Bacillus pumilus: one gene and its partners. The protein of the gene in region 3 binds, or shares a complex with, the protein of the main gene of each other region. Links are inferred from orthologs where the notes say so. Each region holds a gene or a part of one and is shown on either strand. Other genes may lie near its edges.

Evidence for each region.
Region 1: the proteins of GKC25_RS15435 (region 3) and GKC25_RS17220 are in contact, whole or in part, in an NMR structure (PDB 2LRK), measured with the Escherichia coli proteins. The link is inferred for Bacillus pumilus from one-to-one orthologs.
Region 2: the proteins of GKC25_RS15435 (region 3) and GKC25_RS09605 are in contact, whole or in part, in an NMR structure (PDB 1GGR), measured with the Escherichia coli proteins. The link is inferred for Bacillus pumilus from one-to-one orthologs.

Annotation. Positions count from the first base shown.
Region 1 is NZ_CP046128.1:3,363,230-3,368,900, forward strand. The notes cover bases 1,330-4,022. They hold GKC25_RS17220 (PTS lactose/cellobiose transporter subunit IIA), read right to left. Parts: upstream 2,993-4,022; coding sequence 2,666-2,992; downstream 1,330-2,665. Other genes in these bases: GKC25_RS17215 (6-phospho-beta-glucosidase), read right to left, coding at 1,341-2,669; celB (PTS cellobiose transporter subunit IIC), read right to left, coding at 3,019-4,022. Outside these bases: GKC25_RS17205 (branched-chain amino acid aminotransferase), read left to right, coding at 1-509; GKC25_RS17210 (hypothetical protein), read right to left, coding at 824-1,222; more of celB, read right to left, coding at 4,023-4,368; GKC25_RS17230 (PTS sugar transporter subunit IIB), read right to left, coding at 4,383-4,688; GKC25_RS17235 (BglG family transcription antiterminator), read right to left, coding at 4,811-5,671. UniProt on the Escherichia coli protein: The phosphoenolpyruvate-dependent sugar phosphotransferase system (sugar PTS), a major carbohydrate active transport system, catalyzes the phosphorylation of incoming sugar substrates concomitantly with their translocation across the cell membrane.
Region 2 is NZ_CP046128.1:1,932,175-1,938,015, forward strand. The notes cover bases 1,446-4,308. They hold GKC25_RS09605 (PTS sugar transporter subunit IIA), read right to left. Parts: upstream 3,199-4,308; coding sequence 2,692-3,198; downstream 1,446-2,691. Other genes in these bases: GKC25_RS09600 (NADH-dependent flavin oxidoreductase), read left to right, coding at 1,519-2,637; GKC25_RS09610 (Hsp20/alpha crystallin family protein), read left to right, coding at 3,366-3,785; GKC25_RS09615 (YppG family protein), read right to left, coding at 3,806-4,258. Also shown: GKC25_RS09595 (DEAD/DEAH box helicase), read right to left, coding at 1-1,358; GKC25_RS09620 (YppE family protein), read right to left, coding at 4,366-4,737; GKC25_RS09625 (DUF5446 family protein), read right to left, coding at 4,796-5,029; acid-soluble spore protein SspM, read left to right, coding at 5,226-5,330; GKC25_RS09635 (DUF2515 domain-containing protein), read right to left, coding at 5,354-5,841. UniProt on the Escherichia coli protein: The phosphoenolpyruvate-dependent sugar phosphotransferase system (sugar PTS), a major carbohydrate active transport system, catalyzes the phosphorylation of incoming sugar substrates concomitantly with their translocation across the cell membrane.
Region 3 is NZ_CP046128.1:3,008,970-3,014,889, forward strand. The notes cover bases 939-3,880. They hold GKC25_RS15435 (HPr family phosphocarrier protein), read right to left. Parts: upstream 2,568-3,880; coding sequence 2,310-2,567; downstream 939-2,309. Other genes in these bases: GKC25_RS15425 (ribonuclease), read left to right, coding at 988-1,476; GKC25_RS15430 (arylamine N-acetyltransferase family protein), read right to left, coding at 1,527-2,270; whiA (DNA-binding protein WhiA), read right to left, coding at 2,594-3,544; GKC25_RS15445 (gluconeogenesis factor YvcK family protein), read right to left, coding at 3,562-3,880. Outside these bases: GKC25_RS15420 (D-glycerate dehydrogenase), read left to right, coding at 1-803; more of GKC25_RS15445, read right to left, coding at 3,881-4,521; RNase adapter RapZ, read right to left, coding at 4,522-5,409; GKC25_RS15455 (8-oxo-dGTP diphosphatase), read right to left, coding at 5,449-5,913.

The DNA of each region.
Region 1 (5,671 bases), 350 kb from region 3 along the record:
ATGCCAAAACAGCTGGAAACTATGCCTCAAGCCTCAAGGCACAGCAAGTCGCTGAAACCAAAGGCTTTTCACAGGTTCTTTGGCTTGATGGAGTCGAGAAAAAGTACATTGAAGAAGTCGGGAGTATGAATATCTTCTTTAAAATCAATGGAGAAATCGTGACGCCTGAATTGAACGGCAGCATTTTAGAAGGCATCACCCGTAACTCTGTACTTGAGCTGTTAAAACATTGGGGTATTCCAGTGACAGAGCGTAAAATTTCGATTGATGAGTTAATTGAAGCACATCAATCAGGTGAGCTTGAAGAAATTTTTGGAACTGGAACGGCGGCCGTCATCTCTCCTGTCGGGGAATTAATTTATCACGATCAGCCATATGTGATTCAAGATGGTCAAACAGGTGAAGTATCGAAGAAATTGTATGAGGCCATTACCGGTATTCAAAAAGGAACACAGCCAGATATCTTCGGCTGGACAGTAGAAGTCGACTCGGTCGTTAAGCAGACATAAGCATGTAAAAGAACCTTTCAGTCATGAAGGGTTCTTTTTTTGTTTATTTACCCCTCCAATATACCTTATAATGGTAATCATACGTATAAGGAGTGATGGTATTTTTTTTACTTATCTACTAGCGTTCTTAGGTATTTGCATCGGATCGATGATCATAGCTACAGGTTTCGACGATTCACCGTTCCTCACCCGGTTTCTATTTAAGGTTCTCGGGATTTTTATCCTTGTTCTTTCCATTACTTTTGTAAAGGTTAGACGAAAGAGGCTACACAACAAAAAGGCGAAATAGACTTAGATGTCCAGTCAGCCGCCCATCAAATCGTGCACCAAAACAAGACCGATACCCCCACAATCGCCCCTGCATATATCCACTGTTTCCTTTTTATGCTCCGCTTTCTTTCGATCAGTAAAAAGATCTCTGGTAAAAAGACGATGATGATTTCTAGGATAAAGACAAGATAATAAACAAGCGGCATGGGCTGGAAATCAAAGTCTCTTTCATCTCCACCAATCGTTGCGAAATACATCAACAGGTTGGTCACTGGAATGGTAAAACAAACGAGCAGGCGGAGAACATAAATCCACACATACTGTCTATGACGAATAAGACCAATAAATGAAGCAATGATGCCATACAAAAACAAGACCACTGTGCCGTAACTCATCAGTGGTTGAACGATAAAGCCGTAAAGCATTAAACCAATTGCAACCATATTCAAACCGTCCTTTCTTTGAAGCCATACATGCTGTTTTTTTCTATCATACACTTCTTTCTCGAATTTCCATATGGGGCAATGATAAAAAACGACCCCATAAAGGGGCCATTTTGTTTTACGCTTTGACTGATTTGAAGAATTGCGGTAAATATTCACGATGCGCTTCGAGCATTTCATCTAAAATTTGCTTTGCAATTTCATCAGATGGGACAAGCGGATTAATCGTCATCGCCACAAGAGCCGTCTCGTAATCTCCTGTTACAGCCGCTTCTGCTGCCACACGCTCGAATGATTTGATTTGTTGAACGAGCCCTCTCACAGCTACAGGCAGATCGCCCGTCGCAATTGGTTTTGGTCCGTCCTTCGTAATGATACAGTTCACTTCAACCGCTGATTCAGCCGGAATGCTGGCAATCGCCCCTCTGTTCACTGTATTGACAGGTTGGATGTCATGCTTATCATTATAGATGGAGCTGATTAAGTTACATGCCGCATCACTGTAATACGCCCCGCCTCTTTTTTCGAGCTGCGGTGGTTTAATCGATAAATCAGGATTTTTATAGAGCTCAAATAATTCTTGCTCGACCTGCTGTACAACCTCTGCTCTTGTTCCTTTTTCTTGGGCCGCTTTTTGCTCTTCTTCCAGCATATCTTTCGTTTTATAGTAATAGCGATGATACGGACATGGGATCACCCCTAAGCCTTTCACAAAAGAAGGTTCCCAGTTTTTCGCTTCAATGTTCTTCATAGACCACTGACTATTCGGATTTCCCAATTCATCGAGCACTTGATCCATGATGCTGACCCCGTCTAAATACACGTCTAACCCATAGACCATGTGATTGAGGCCCGCAAACTGTACCTCGATTCGCTCAACATCCACATCAAGCGCCTTGGCAATCCCCATTTTGATCCCAATTGGTACATTGCATAGACCGACTACTTTTTTTAGATTTGTGTAGCGCAGCACAGCTTCTGTGACCATGCCTGCCGGATTTGTAAAGTTCACAAGCCATGCATCTGGACAAAGTTCTTCCATATCCTTCACGATGTCTAGAATGACCGGGATGGTCCGAAGACCTTTAAATAAACCGCCTGGTCCGTTCGTTTCCTGACCGATGACGCCGTATTTAAGCGGGATTCTCTCATCTTTTGCCCGTGCTTCCAGCAGTCCTACACGAAATTGTGTCGTCACGAAATCTGCGTCCTTCAGGGCTTCCCGGCGGTCAAGCGTCAGGTGTACCTCAATCGGCAGACCGGCTTTTTCAACCATGCGTTTCGCGAGAGCGCCCACGATGTTTAACTTTTCCTGACCCGCTTCAATATCCACTAGCCATAATTCCTTTACAGGCAATTCATGATATCGTTTGATAAACCCTTCGACAAGCTCAGGCGTATAGCTCGATCCTCCGCCTATTGTGACAATTTTGATTCCATCTTTCATGAATTGACACCTCCGAGTTGCTTCATTTTTTCATGGAGCTCGATGATTTCCGCCGCGAGTTCCTTGACGGTCATTGCGTTCATGAGATGATCCTGTGCATGGATCATTAAGAGACTGATGTCGGTCTTTTCTCCTCTAATTTCTCCTTGGATCAGCTCTGTCTGTGCGTGATGCGCCTCATTTAACGCGTCTTGTGCTTCCTGCAATTTTTGCTTCGCCTCATCAAAGTTTCCTTGCTTTGCACTTGTAATGGCCTCCATCGCAGAGCTTCTGCCATTCCCGCCATGTAAGATGAGTTGAAACACAATTTGTTCCATTTCCATCGGCCGCATCCCCCTTGTTTCCTCTATTACATGCTGACGACATTTTCATCAGTTGATGCTTTTGTTTCTAGCTCACTTTCTTCTTTTAATTTCTGCTTATCCCACATTCTAAAGAATGGGTAGTATAAAGCGAATGACAACGCCAGGTTAATCAGCTGCATGACAGCACCAGAGATTTTGCCTCCTGTGGCGAGATAGCCTGAAATGATGGGCGGCATCGTCCATGGAACAGCAATCCCCGCTGGTTTTGCTACAAGTCCTGTGCTCATTCCGATATATGTGGTGATGATCATCATGATTGGCGTAAGAATAAACGGAATGAGAAGCATTGGGTTCATGACAATCGGCATTCCAAAAATGATCGGTTCGTTGATGTTAAAGATGGCTGGCCCAATGGCAAGTCGGCCAAGCTGTTTCATTTGTTTACTTCTGGCACGTAAGATCATCGTCAGCACTAAAGCAAGCGTTGCACCGCTTCCGCCGACATTGATGAAGATTTCAAAGAACTGCGCTGTGAAGATATTTGGCAGCACTTCTCCTGCTTGGAATGCGAGACGGTTCTCATCCATCGCACCGAGCCAAATTGGGCCCATGACGCCGCCGACAATGGTTGCTCCGTGAATACCACATGCCCAGAGGAGCATTTGCACACCAATGGCGACAATACTTCCGCCTAAGCTTCCACCAAGAATGGAAAGCGGTGTGCCAATTAAGACCGTGATGATATTATGAATACTCTCAAATGGTGTCATCTCAATCACAAGTCTAACGACCCAGATCAGCGTGATGACCACAAAACCTGGAATAAGTGCGATAAACGATTTACTCACTGCTGGCGGTACACCATCAGGCATCCTAATGACGATATTCCGCTGGACAATGAATCGGTAAATTTCAGTTGAAAGCATGGCAATAATCATGGCAACGAATAACCCTTTACTGCCCATCAATGTGACTGGAATTCCCCCACCTACTAGGATGGCTTCTGTTGAACCTTCAGGTGTGAAAGGAACTTGATATGGTGTCGCCAAAAGGAAAGCTGCAACAGCGATCGCACCAGATGATAGGGCATCCACTGCATACTTTTCAGCAAGCCTGTAGGCAATCCCGAAGGTGGCAACAAGTGCCATAATGTCAAAGGTTGCATTAACAGGATAGGATAGTTTCGTGGCCCATTCAGCTCCGAAGATACTTGCCATAAAATCGCTGTATCCTGGGATCGGAAGGTTGGCTAAAATGAGAAACAGTGAACCGACAATAATGAGAGGCATGGTTAAAACAATTCCGTCACGCAATGCTTGTAAATGTCTTTGAGCGGCAATCTTCCCTGCAAACGGCATGACCTTCTCTTCTAGAAATCGGTTGAATCCATTCATCCCTTCCGCCTCCTTTATCCGTTCACTAACTGTTCAGCAGATTTTAAAACCTCAGCCCCATTACATACGCCATAATGCACGGTATTAATGACGTCGACTGGAATTCCTTTTTCTTCTCCGAGCTTTTTCATTTGTGGTAATAAATATCGAACCTGTGGTCCTAATAAAAGCACATCGGCTTGATCAATATGACTTTTTGCTGAATCTCCAGATACTGCCCAAATACGATAGTCTTTTCCTTGTTCTTGTGCGCTTTTCTCCATTTTTGTGACTAGTAAGCTTGTTGACATACCTGCTGCACAAACCAATAAGATGTTCATGTGTAAACGCCCCCTTTTGAAAGTGTGAAGCTTTTCTTTACACATTCATCATATTATGAAACCGCTTTCATAAACACCTATACTTTTTCCTTTAGGAAGCGGAAAAAGTTAAGATCACACTGTTAGTTCTTGTACGAAGGGACCTTTTTATACATGGTATCCAGCATGTCTTCAAATGTATCACAGGCGATGAGATGCTGAATGAATTTCACATTATGCACAAGCTCGCCCAGCAGACGGTACATCCCTTTTAAATCTTTGGCATTCTCTTTTTCGACACAAAGCAAGCAGACAAATTGAACTTTTTTCTCTCCCCATATGATCGGTTTTTCTAATGTACATATCGCCCAAAACGTCTCTTCTGTCAGCGGCGTCATAGGGTGCGGAATGGCTGTATAATGCCCGAAGGATGTAGGAGCAGCCTCTTCTCTTTCCATCACAGAAGGTGTAAGCTCTGCTGGTGCTAAACCCATATCGATGATTTTTTCCGTGAGAAAGGTGATGACCTCTTCCTTTGTTTGAAAGGCGCATTTTGTAAAGACCAATTCCTTTTTCATATATTGAGAGGCCAATGTCACCCTTGTTTCACTCGTCAGGGCTTCTTCAATTTTTAAAAAGTCGCCGCCTCCTAAAATGGTGTTTACTTGTATGACTGGAATCGGTAAATCCATCTGAATCGGGACCGTTGTAATAATCAAATCCAGGGCATGTAAAGACACATGCGGAAACGAATAAAGCTCTGCTGTTCCTAAAATGGTCAGTTTTGACCCAAATTGTGACCGCAAACGATCCTGAAGCAGCCTTGCACTCCCTGCACCAGATGCACAGACAATGAGACATCGCTTCGGCGGAATCTCCATTTTCCTCCGCTCTAAAGCCGCACCAAAATGAAGCGCCATATATCCGATTTCATTCTCATGAATACTCAGCCCCTCCTCTTCTTCTAGGACCCTGCTGGCGATAATACCTGCTTCAAAAGCAAG
Region 2 (5,841 bases), 1.1 Mb from region 3 along the record:
CCGCCAAACTGTTCATCCTCCCGAAACGGAAGCTCGTAGGATGCACATTTTAAATGATCCACTAAGATAATGAGGTTTTCAGGGTTGATTCTGGCAGCTTCAGGCGGCCTGTTAAAGAAATATTCAGGGTGTCTGACAATATATTGATCAAGAGGTGAGGAGCTTGCCACCATAATTATGAGTGCTTCCTCATGACGCCTTCCAGCTCGTCCTGCCTGCTGCCATGTACTCGCTACACTGCCAGGATACCCTGTCATGATACAGACCTTTAGCTGACCTATATCCACTCCTAATTCTAGTGCGTTTGTGCTGACGACACCTAGAATGTCTCCTTCTCTCAATCCTTTTTCAATCACTCGCCGCTCTTTTGGTAAATAGCCTCCGCGATATCCACGAATCGATTTTGGACCGATCTCTTTTTTCACTAGCTCTTGAATATGGCTTAAAATCACTTCAACTCTTACTCTGCTTCTAGCAAAAACAATCGTTTGGATTTTTTCTTTCAAAAAAGTTTTTGCCAATTGATTGACGACAGTGGCGGCACTTTGTCTAATATTTAATGGTTTATTCACAACTGGCGGGTTGTAAAACACAAAATTCTTTTTACCGCTAGGTGCCCCGTTTCGTTCAATCAGATGCACCTTGCTCCCCGTTAGCTGCTGCGCTAGCTCTTTTGGATTCGCAATCGTTGCGGAAGTACAAATAAAAACCGGTTCACTTCCATAAAATGCACAAATTCGTTTTAACCTGCGAATCACATTGGCCACATGACTGCCAAATACACCTCGATATGTATGAAGCTCATCAATGACAATATACTTCAAATTCTCAAACAAGCTGACCCATTTCGTATGATGAGGCAAAATGGCTGAATGCAGCATATCCGGGTTTGTGATGACAATATGTCCTGCTTGTCTGACTCGCTGCCGAATGGCCGGAGAGGTGTCTCCGTCATATGTTTCACTATGAATCGGAACATCCATCTCGTGGATGATCTCGTTAAGTTCACTTTTTTGATCTTGTGCGAGCGCTTTTGTTGGGAATAAATAAAGGGAGCGGCTTGTCTGATCTTCTGCGATCGACTGAAGGATAGGCAAATTGTAGCAAAGCGTTTTACCTGAAGCTGTTGGTGTGACAGTTACCACATGATCTCCATCCATCACACGTTCAAAGGCTTCCTTTTGATGAATGTAGAGTTCGCTCACGCCTCGTTTCTCAAGCGCCTTTTTCAGCCTGTCGTTCACTCTTTCAGGAACCGGAGAGGTTTGTGCAGGCTTCGCATCAATTTCATGCCAATGTTCTACCTGTTCGTCTTTCTTTAATTCTTCTATGAGTTCGTTCATTGTTTTCTTTTTCATATCGCATCACCTCTCTTACATAGTGTACCGAATATTTGTTTGCATGACTAGGCGGCAATTTTTTGATGCGCAGCCTATGAGCAAATACTTTGAAGTGTTGTAACAGTATCTATTACACTTCTATAGTGAAATGATTTTATCAAGGAAGAAGATGATGAGAGTGAAAAACGAATTTAAGCCTTTATTTGAACCATTTACGTTTCCAGGAGGTGCGTCTATTGATGGCCGGTTAGTCGTTGCGCCAATGACACACTTCGGTTCTCACGAGGATGGCACCATTTCTAAAGAGGAAATTGATTTCATTACAGCTAGATCAAGTGATATGGGCATGGTGATCACAGCATGTGCAAACGTGACTCCAGATGGTAAGGCATTTGAAGGACAGCCTTCTATTGCAAGAGATGAAGATATACCTGGCCTGAAAAAACTTGCTTCTGCGATTCAGGCAAAGGGAACAAAAGCCATCATTCAAATTCATCACGGCGGCTCTCAGGCTCTCCCTCACTTAGTTCCAAACGGTGATGTGGTTGCGCCAAGTGATGTGTTTAAAGATGGAAAGCAGATTGCACGCGCTTTAAAAGAAGAGGAAATTGTCCATATCATTGACGCTTTTAAAGAAGCGGCAAGACGAGCGGTTCAAGCAGGGTTTGATGGCGTGGAAATCCACGGTGCAAATGGTTATCTATTACAGCAATTTTACTCTCCGCATAGCAATCAGCGGACAGATCAGTGGGGAGGAAATGAAGAAAAGCGTCTAGCCTTCCCTATCGCTATTGTGGATGCAGTCAAAGAGGCAATCGAAAAGCATGCAACAAAACCGTTTATCTTTGGATATCGATTATCCCCAGAAGAACCAGAAACACCTGGTTTAACAATGACAGAGACGTTTACCTTAGTGGATGTTCTCAAAACAAAAAACCTCGATTATTTGCATATCTCTTTAATGGAGATTGACTCTAAAGCAAGACGTGGTGCAGATACTCATAAGACACGTATGGAGCTGCTAAAAGAACGCTGCGGCGATACCCTTCCGCTCATCGGTGTGGGCAGCGTCATTACAGCCGAAGATGCACTAAGTGCTTATAATCAAGGAATTCCGCTTATCGCTGTCGCACGAGAGCTGATCGTCGACCCAGATTGGGCAAAGAAGATTAAAGAAGGCAGAGAAAGCGAGATTGAAACTGTCATTAAACGCAGCCAAAAAGATAAGTATTTGATTCCAGAAGGATTGTGGTCTGTCATGGAAGCGAGTCAAGGCTGGGTTCCGATGGAAGATTAATGTCATCAAAAAAACTACCCTCATACGATTGGGTAGTTTTTTTTTGTGTCCTGATTATTTTAGTTTAACGGTAAAAAGCTTAGAAGTCTGTTTTTCCACAGGTCCCTTTGGTTCTTTATCAAGATGCTCGATCAAGTCACCATTCATAATGACAATCGGAGTCACTGTACTTGCCGCTTTCTCTTCAATCAGTTCTAAATCACACGTAATGAGAGGGTCACCGATCTTCACTTTATCCCCTTCTTTTATGTGCGCTTCAAATCCTTCACCATTTAATCCCACTGTTTCAAGCCCGATATGAATCAGAAGCTCAAGCCCTGAGAGTGTTCGAATGCCAATTGCATGTTTTGTATGGAAGAGCTGGATGATTTCACCCTCTACTGGTGACACAATCGTGCCACTTTTTGGTTTTACTGCTACGCCGTCTCCCATCATCTTTTGAGAAAAAACAGGGTCTGGTACATCCGTCATATCCATTAACTCTCCATCAGCTGGAGAATAAATGATTTCTTCCTTTACATCATCTTGGTTTTTTCCGAAACCGAATAATTTTTTCAGCAATGTCAATTGCTCCCTTCAAGCTTTGCTTCTAGTTCTATTCCGCGTATGAAACGCTGCGCTCATACACCTTGCTTCATTCAACACTATTTAATCATAATTTTTTCCTCTCATCAATTGATAACCGCCTGAGCCCTTTCTGCATAGGCTGTAGATGAGAGGTGATTCAAATGAAACATGAAGGCGAAAAGAAACATGAATTGCTGGCAAATGAAGATATTCTCAATGAAGCGATTGAACAATTTTTCGCATCCTCCCCGTTTCACGAGATAATAAATAGTGCGGAGGCGCTCATGACCACATCACATTCACTTGCATCGATTACGACCGATGTGACAGAGGATGAGCAGTTTGTGTATATCGAGATCCAATTTCCCGACCATTTTGTCGAAGGGGATATCGCGCTAGAAGTAAAAGCCCAATATTTACACTTATCCGTGCAGGAAACAATCAAAACAGATACAACTTCCTCGTATTCGAGCTTTACCAAGAACATTTTAATGCCGGCAAAAATAGATGAAACGAACATGAAGAGCGTGTGGAAAGATCAAACGCTTCGTGTGACGGCACCAAAGCAAACTACCCAATAGGTCCATCTATTGGGTTTTAACTATGCTTTAAAAATGCTTGTAAATCCTTTCGCTAATGAACCTACTTGATTCATCGTACTCATCATTTGCCCAGCTGTATCAAACATTTTGTTAAAGTCGTATTGTCCATTCGTTTTTTTGAATTGTGACAGTACACTTTTAAATTGAGATGATTGCTGTTTTTGCGGTCTTGGCAAAGGATAAGGGTTCATAGGCTGCTGCATGGGCATCATGCCTGGTGGCGGCATCTGGGGTTGATTGATCGCTTCAGGCGGATGAAAAGGCGGCACATTTTCTTGGTATCCATAAGGCGGCTGATAGACAGCAGATGGTGCCTGGCTCATTCCACCTTGATGTGGCGGCATAAAATATTCTGGAGGCTGCGGAGGCTGCTGCTGCATATCTGGATACGGAAAAGGCCCTCGATTGAATGGATTGAATTCATAAGGCTGCTGGTTTGAATAAGGGATCATATATCTCGCTCCTCTCGCTCTCAACACATAGTGATGTCACTCATATATTATGATCAAGAACAGAAGATGTGCCTAAAGCAGCCATAAGAAAAACGCAGCATATGTCTTCAGCTGCGCTTGTTGATTTCTTCTATTAAAAGGTTCAGTGTGTAAATCACTGACTCAACTAAATTTTTCACACGGGGTGCATGCTGTTTGCCAAAATAAGATTGCAGGACAACCTCTTTTCCATTTTCTTTGACGGCTTCAAGCTGTTCTTGGTGTAAATATCTAGGTTTGACCAGATGAATAAACGAGATCGCAGCAGTGAGCCACTCTTCCATTTTCTGATCAAATGTCTCAACGGCCGGCTGAATGTCCGTGTGAAAATCATATACGGGGTATTCCTCTTCAGCCTTTCCCTTTTGGTACTGCTCATACGCCTCTTCGGTCCATATTCTCAGATCTTGTGTATGTTCAAGTAATGTTTGATTATCCAAAATGTTCACCTCTATGAACCATCCTATCAAACGTTTACTTATTGCTCAAATAGAAAAGCTATCCGGCGTGATATGCCGGTCTTGCCGCCAGTTTATACTCAGCCGCGTGAATCTTCACTTCACAGTCCTTTACTTCTGATTCAAGCCGGTCTATCATTTGTTCTTGCTCCTCTATGGTTGCACGTTTTGTTTGGTTCACAGCAAGAGACAGTTCTTCTTCCACCGCATCAATTTTCCGCTCAATTTCCTCTAATAACTGCATAATGGATTCTTTTGATACAAATTCGCTCATCATCAGATTCCTCCTTTATCGTCTCTCGTTACATTCTCTTTTCTTTCTCACCCTCCTTCACACATGACAAAACTAGAAGCAAATCGCCAATCTAAGTGTAGATGAGCGCTATTTCTTCCTTTTCGACATATGCTTGTCCTTCTTTGTATGATTGCGTCCGATTGTGTAAATTCTAAGGACAAAGGAGGTAGATTTCATGAAAAAGCAGCCAGCACCAAAAGAGCAAAAGCCAAAAGGGAAAGAAAACAGTACAGATCAGCTTGATAAAAAGCTTGGCGGTCCTAATCGACCATCCACGTAAAAAAAGCAGGTACCCCCTGCTTTTTATTTATGCAAAAAATAGTGCTCTAATGAGAAAAGAAAACGAAGCTGTCTTTTTTTATGAAAATACCAGTCGGTCAGCTCAATTTGTTTTGGTAACGTCTCTGCATCAAATAAGGATGGGCTCAATTTCTTTTGAAACCAATCGTCCCTTTGATCGTCTAATGAATGTGTCATCACCGGATAAACTGTTCGAAGAAAAGGTGTTGACCTCCTAGCGATCCCTAAAAACGGCTCAAAATCAAACCGTGATCCGGTATGCGGAACAGTATGCAAAAAATGATAAAAATCCGAAAATAAATCGGCTCGAAATAATAGTTTCGCTAGTTTTTTTCCTAATGTAATACGCTCCTTTACGCGGGAAAACTTCCGTATGGTTAACCCGTACAAATGCCCGTCCACCGTGGGAAAAACAACGGTTTGAAAATGTCCCCACTCGCTGAACAGATATTGAATCGAGTGAAAAACATTCTTTTTCAGAAGAGGATTTT
Region 3 (5,920 bases):
AGCTATTAGATCACGCACCAAAACTCAAAGTAGTGAGCAATAACTCTGTTGGCTATGACAACTTCGATATAGAAGCGATGAGGCAAAGAGGCGTAATCGGAACGCACACGCCTTATACACTCGATCATACTGTTGCTGACCTTGCATTTTCACTCATTCTTTCCTCTGCGCGAAGAATTGCCGAGCTTGATCGTTTTATCCGCGAGGGGAAATGGACGAAATTTGTACAGGAAGAAGATATCTTTGGCATCGATGTCCATCATCAAACGCTTGGCATTATTGGCATGGGACGAATCGGAGAGCAAGTAGCCAAACGAGCCGCACATGGTTTTGATATGAATGTCCTGTATCATAACCGCAGCCGGAATGAAAAGGCTGAATCAGCATATGGCGCTTTATATTGCACACTTGATGACCTGCTAAAGCAAGCCGATATCATTGTGTTGATTACACCGCTGACCAATGAAACGTATCATATGATTGGAGAACGGGAATTGAAGTTAATGAAGCAAACGGCTTTATTTGTAAACATCTCACGCGGGAAAACAGTGGATGAAAAAAGCCTCATTCAAGCGCTTCAGGAGGGATGGATCAAAGGCGCAGGTCTTGATGTGTTTGAGCAGGAACCGCTTCAGGAGAAACATCCTTTCAAAGAAATGAACAATGTCACACTTGCTCCTCACATCGGTTCTGCTACTGAAACAACACGGGATCTTATGCTGAAACGAGCCATTCATAATGTGATTCATGGAATTGATGGCAAAGCCCCTGTTGATATTGTGAAGGAGCTTGCTTCATCTTAATCGGAAAAGACGCAGGATTCGGAGCTGCGTCTTTTTATTTATTTCATCAGAAGGTTATCAGGAAAAAAGCCTCATTTTAGCAAAGAACCTGTTTCTTTACATTTCCTTCATGTTCGGGTGCTATAATATGAGGTAGACAAGCATCAAGAGGACAGCATCCGATTTCCTTAATAGGAGGATGAAGATGAAAAAAATCAGTTCGGTTTTTACTATGTTTGCTCTGATCGCTGCTATTCTGTTTTCTGGTTTTATTCCGCAGCAAGCCTATGCCGAAACACCTCTTACACAGACCGCCACAAATGAAACAGCTACTATTCAACTTACATCAGATGTTCATACCCTTGCCGTCATTAATACGTTTGATGGTGTAGCAGATTATTTAATTCGCTACAAACGATTGCCTGATAACTACATCACAAAATCACAAGCAAGTGCTCTTGGATGGGTGGCATCAAAGGGAAATCTAGCAGAGGTTGCCCCAGGTAAAAGCATCGGTGGAGATGTTTTCTCTAACCGGGAGGGACGTCTTCCTTCAGCAAGCGGCCGAACATGGCGTGAGGCAGATATCAACTACGTCTCTGGCTTCCGAAATGCTGACCGCCTCGTGTATTCAAGTGACTGGCTCATTTACAAAACAACAGACCATTATGCAACTTTCACACGTATTCGATAATCAATCAAAAAACAGCCCCATTTGACGTAGGGCTGTTTTTTTGATGCTGCTTACGGCAAAAGAGTTTTCACGTATTCCTCAAAAGGCAGAGGCAGCGGTTTTTTCGACACTTCTTCATGTTCATGTGTGGTGACATGATCCTCGGTGACGACTACACGTCCTGTTGGTGTGAGCTTTGACGCAAGCGGTCTTTTGTTAAAAGGAGAGGCTTCATTTTCATAAATCTCATGTCTCATTTGGACCAAAGTAGGCTCGCTCACCTCTTCCAATGTGAAAGCATAGCCTGTTTCAGCGCCTTCCCCCTTATCTAATTGGAGCAGATGCGTTCCTTTTTCGGTTTCCTCTTCTTTGACTCGAAACCGAATAGACGCTCCTTCCACCCATTCTTCTGTAAAAGGTACAGGCTGAAGAGGTAAATTCACACCAAATCCCGCATCAATAAGGAAGCGTTCGTTGTGATGGTTCAACGTCATGGCTACGTGCGTGCCATCAATTGCCCATGTGCACGCTTCTTTGTTATACACGGTCCCTTGAACGAGCTGTACAGCAAGCCCTGCCTCTTTTAACACATAATATAAGAGAGGATTGAGATCGTAGCAAAGACCTCCTCTTTCTCCTTCAAGAAGATGCTGCTTCAACCCCTCTTGATTCAAGGCATAGGATTGTTTGTTCAGCACAGATCTATTTTCAAATGGAAAGGTGTAGGCCATCTTTTTTAATAATACAGGCAGATCATCAAAGGTGATGGACTGGCCTTCGTATCCGATCTTCTGTAAAAATGCTGATTGCATCATATTCATTCCCTTCTAAAAAAACTGAGTCTGTGAAGAGACTCAGTTTTCTTGATTGATAAAATCCGTTAACGCATCAATGGCTTCTTGTTCATCCGCACCATCTGCTATCAGTGTGACAGTGACCCCAGAGCTGATCGCAAGGCTCATGAGACCCATAATGCTCTTCGCATTGACTTTTTTTCCGTCCTTCTCTAGAAAAATTTCAGCCCCAAAGCGATTGGCTTCTTGTACAAACAAAGCAGCGGGACGTGCCTGCAAGCCTGTTTTTAACTGGATGGTGACCGTTTTTTCCACCATATGATCTGCCTCCCTTTTTCATTCTCCTATTTGAGTGTAACAGCTTGTCCGTTTCGTAATTGTTCTGCAATTTGATCTAGCTTTCTTAAGCGGTGGTTAATGCCTGATTTGCTGATCTTGCCGCTTTCCACCATTTCTCCCAGTTCCTTTAGCGTAACCTCTTGATAGTCGACTCGCAGTTTTGCAATTTCACGCAGCTTATCCGGCAGGGCATCAAGTCCAATTTTTTCATCAATGAATTGAATGTTCTCGACCTGGCGCAGTGATGCACCAATCGTTTTATTCAAGTTTGCTGTTTCACAATTGACGAGCCGGTTCACGGAATTTCGCATATCACGGACGATCCGAACGTCTTCGAAGCGAAGAAGTGAATTATGCGCACCTACAACGCTTAAGAATTCGGTAATTTTTTCGGCTTCTTTCATATACGTGATGTATCCTTTTTTACGCTCAAGTGTTTTACTGTTGAGTTGAAATTGATTCATCAGCTCACAAAGGGCATCATTGTGTTCTTTATATAGTGAAAAAATCTCAAGGTGATAGGAAGACGTTTCTGGATTATTCACAGAACCGCCTGCTAAAAAAGCACCTCTCATATAGGAGCGCTTGCAGCATCTTTTCTTTACAAGCTCTTCTGAAATATTGCGCTCAAATACAAATTGCTCACCTAATATTTTCAAATCCTCTAAAATGGTTTTCGCTCGTTCTACCAGTCTGACAATATACACATTATTCTTTTTTAATCTCATTTTCTTACGAACGAGCAGCTCGACTGTGACATCATATTTCTTTTTCAGCAGCGTATAAATCCGTCTTGCGATGGCTGCGTTCTCTGTCTGTATATCTAGAATTAATTTTCGATTAGAGAAAGATAATGAACCGTTCATACGGATGAGGGCAGAAAGCTCTGCTTTTGTGCAGCAGTCCTTCACGTCCAGATTAGTCAGCTCTTTTTTTGTTTCGGATGCAAATGACATCCTTGCCACCCCCATTCCTATTTTTTCTTATGCAGCAGGTCGACAAGCAGCGAGGCTACTTTCAGCGTGTCGTGACGAATCACATGCTGGTCATATGTAATGATTTCCCCAGGGATGACTTCCAGTCCCATTGCCTTGAGTACATCTGTGTCGAACTGTACAGGCTGTGCCTGTTCTTCTGCATATTTTGCTTTGATCTCTTCTGGAATTTCTTTATTGTTCACAAAAATGGTATCGATAAATGGACGAACCATATGATCATTTAATGCCTGCACATGATCAGCTGCACTGTAGGAAAGCGTTTCCCCTGGCTGCGTCATGACATTGCAAATATACACTTTTTTCGCCTTCGAGCGAATCACTTCTTCGCCAATATGCGGTACAAGCAAGTTTGGCAGGATACTCGTATACAAGCTGCCTGGCCCAATGACGATCAAATCAGCTTCACGAATGACTTGAATCGATTCTGGGAGCGGTTCAATCGTATCGGGTGTGAGGAACACTCGTTTAATTCGCTCACCGTAGGTTGGGATTTTTGATTCTCCTGTCACCACTTGCCCGTTTTCTAATTCAGCATGAAGAACAACACTTGAATTCGCTGCTGGCAAGACTTTTCCTCTCACATTTAAGACCTTGCTCATTTCTGTGACGGCATGAAAAAAATCACCGGTTATATTTGTCATGGCCGCAAGAATGAGGTTGCCAAGAGAGTGGCCTGTTAAGTCATTCCCTTTGTTAAAACGGTGCTGAAATAAGTCTTCTACAAGCGGTTCAACATCAGAGAGAGCTGCAAGGACATTTCGAATATCGCCTGGAGGCGGAATATTCAAATCATGCCGCAGTCTGCCTGAGCTGCCTCCGTCATCAGCAACCGTTACAATAGCGGTAATGTCCACTGGCTTTGTTTTTAGCCCTCTGAGCAAAACAGATAAGCCAGTGCCCCCACCAAGAATGACCACCTTTGGAAGTGTCGTCATCTATTTTCTGCTTCTCTTTTCAATGTCCCGGTGAGTGACATGAGTGTAGTAGTCATTTTTAAAATACTCCGATAAGTAGTTAGCTAGCGTCACTGATCGGTGCTGTCCGCCTGTACAGCCAATAGCGATCACAAGCTGGCTTTTTCCTTCTCGTTTATAGGACGGAAGCATAAAGCTGAGAAGGTCAATTAATTTCTCTGTGAATTTTTGTGTCTCGCTCCATTTCATTACATAGGAGCGCACTTCTTCATCGTTTCCAGTCTGTGGACGCATGCTCTCAATATAGTAAGGATTCGGCAGAAATCTCACATCAAATACAAGATCAGCATCAATCGGCAGACCGTATTTAAAACCGAAGGACATCACATTCACTGTAAACACCTGCCCTTGGTTCGTGGCAAAGTGCGCGACAATTTTTTCTCGAAGCTGTTTTGGTTTTAAATCCGATGTATCAAAAATCATTTGAGCCCGGCCTTTTAACTCTTCTAACAGGTCGCGTTCCATTGCGATTCCTTCGAGGGGCAAACCTGTTGTCGCAAGGGGATGCGAACGTCTCGTTTCTTTGTATCTTGAGACAAGCACCTTATCGTTTGAATCTAGAAATAATATTCTTGGTGTGATCCAGCCAAGATCACTCATTTCATCTAAAGCTGCAATTAAGCTGTCAAAGAATTCTCGTCCGCGTAAATCCATCACAAGGGCGACCTTGCTCATCTTAGAATTCGATTCCTTCATGAGCTCTAGGAACTTCGGTAAAAGTGATGGCGGCAAGTTATCTACACAGAAGTAACCTAAGTCTTCAAAGCTTTGAATGGCAACGGTTTTCCCCGCACCTGACATTCCTGTAATAATCACAAGCTGAATATCTTCTTGTTTGTTCGTATTCATGCCTGCTTCCTCTCCTTCTTTATGAAAACGGTTCATGTATTAGTCTCCTTGAGGATCTAACCGATAAGCAATCAATTCAAAATCAGGTGTATACGTAAAAGTACCGTGCAGAAGTCCTTTTCCCTTTAGCATGAAATCAAGAATATGAGAATCTCCTGGTGCCATCGGTAAATGAGGCACATCCTTTACTTCATGCCACTTTAAAATGCCTTCCTCTGACTCTGTCACGTTTTTTCCAGTAAATGAATCTGCCATAAAGGTGAACATCATCCACTCTTGAACGATTTGATCGCCTTCTTTTATGATAAAGGTAAAAACACCTTTTAACTGTGGATTTAAAATATAAATTCCTGTTTCTTCTCTATACTCTCGAACGACTGAATCCTTGACCGATTCTCCGCTTTCCATTTTGCCGCCCGGCGCTACCCACCAGCCCCGTCTTGGCTTTTGCAGCAAGAGAACTTGATCTTCGTGATGCAGCACACAATTGGTTACTCGTTGCATCAGCTGT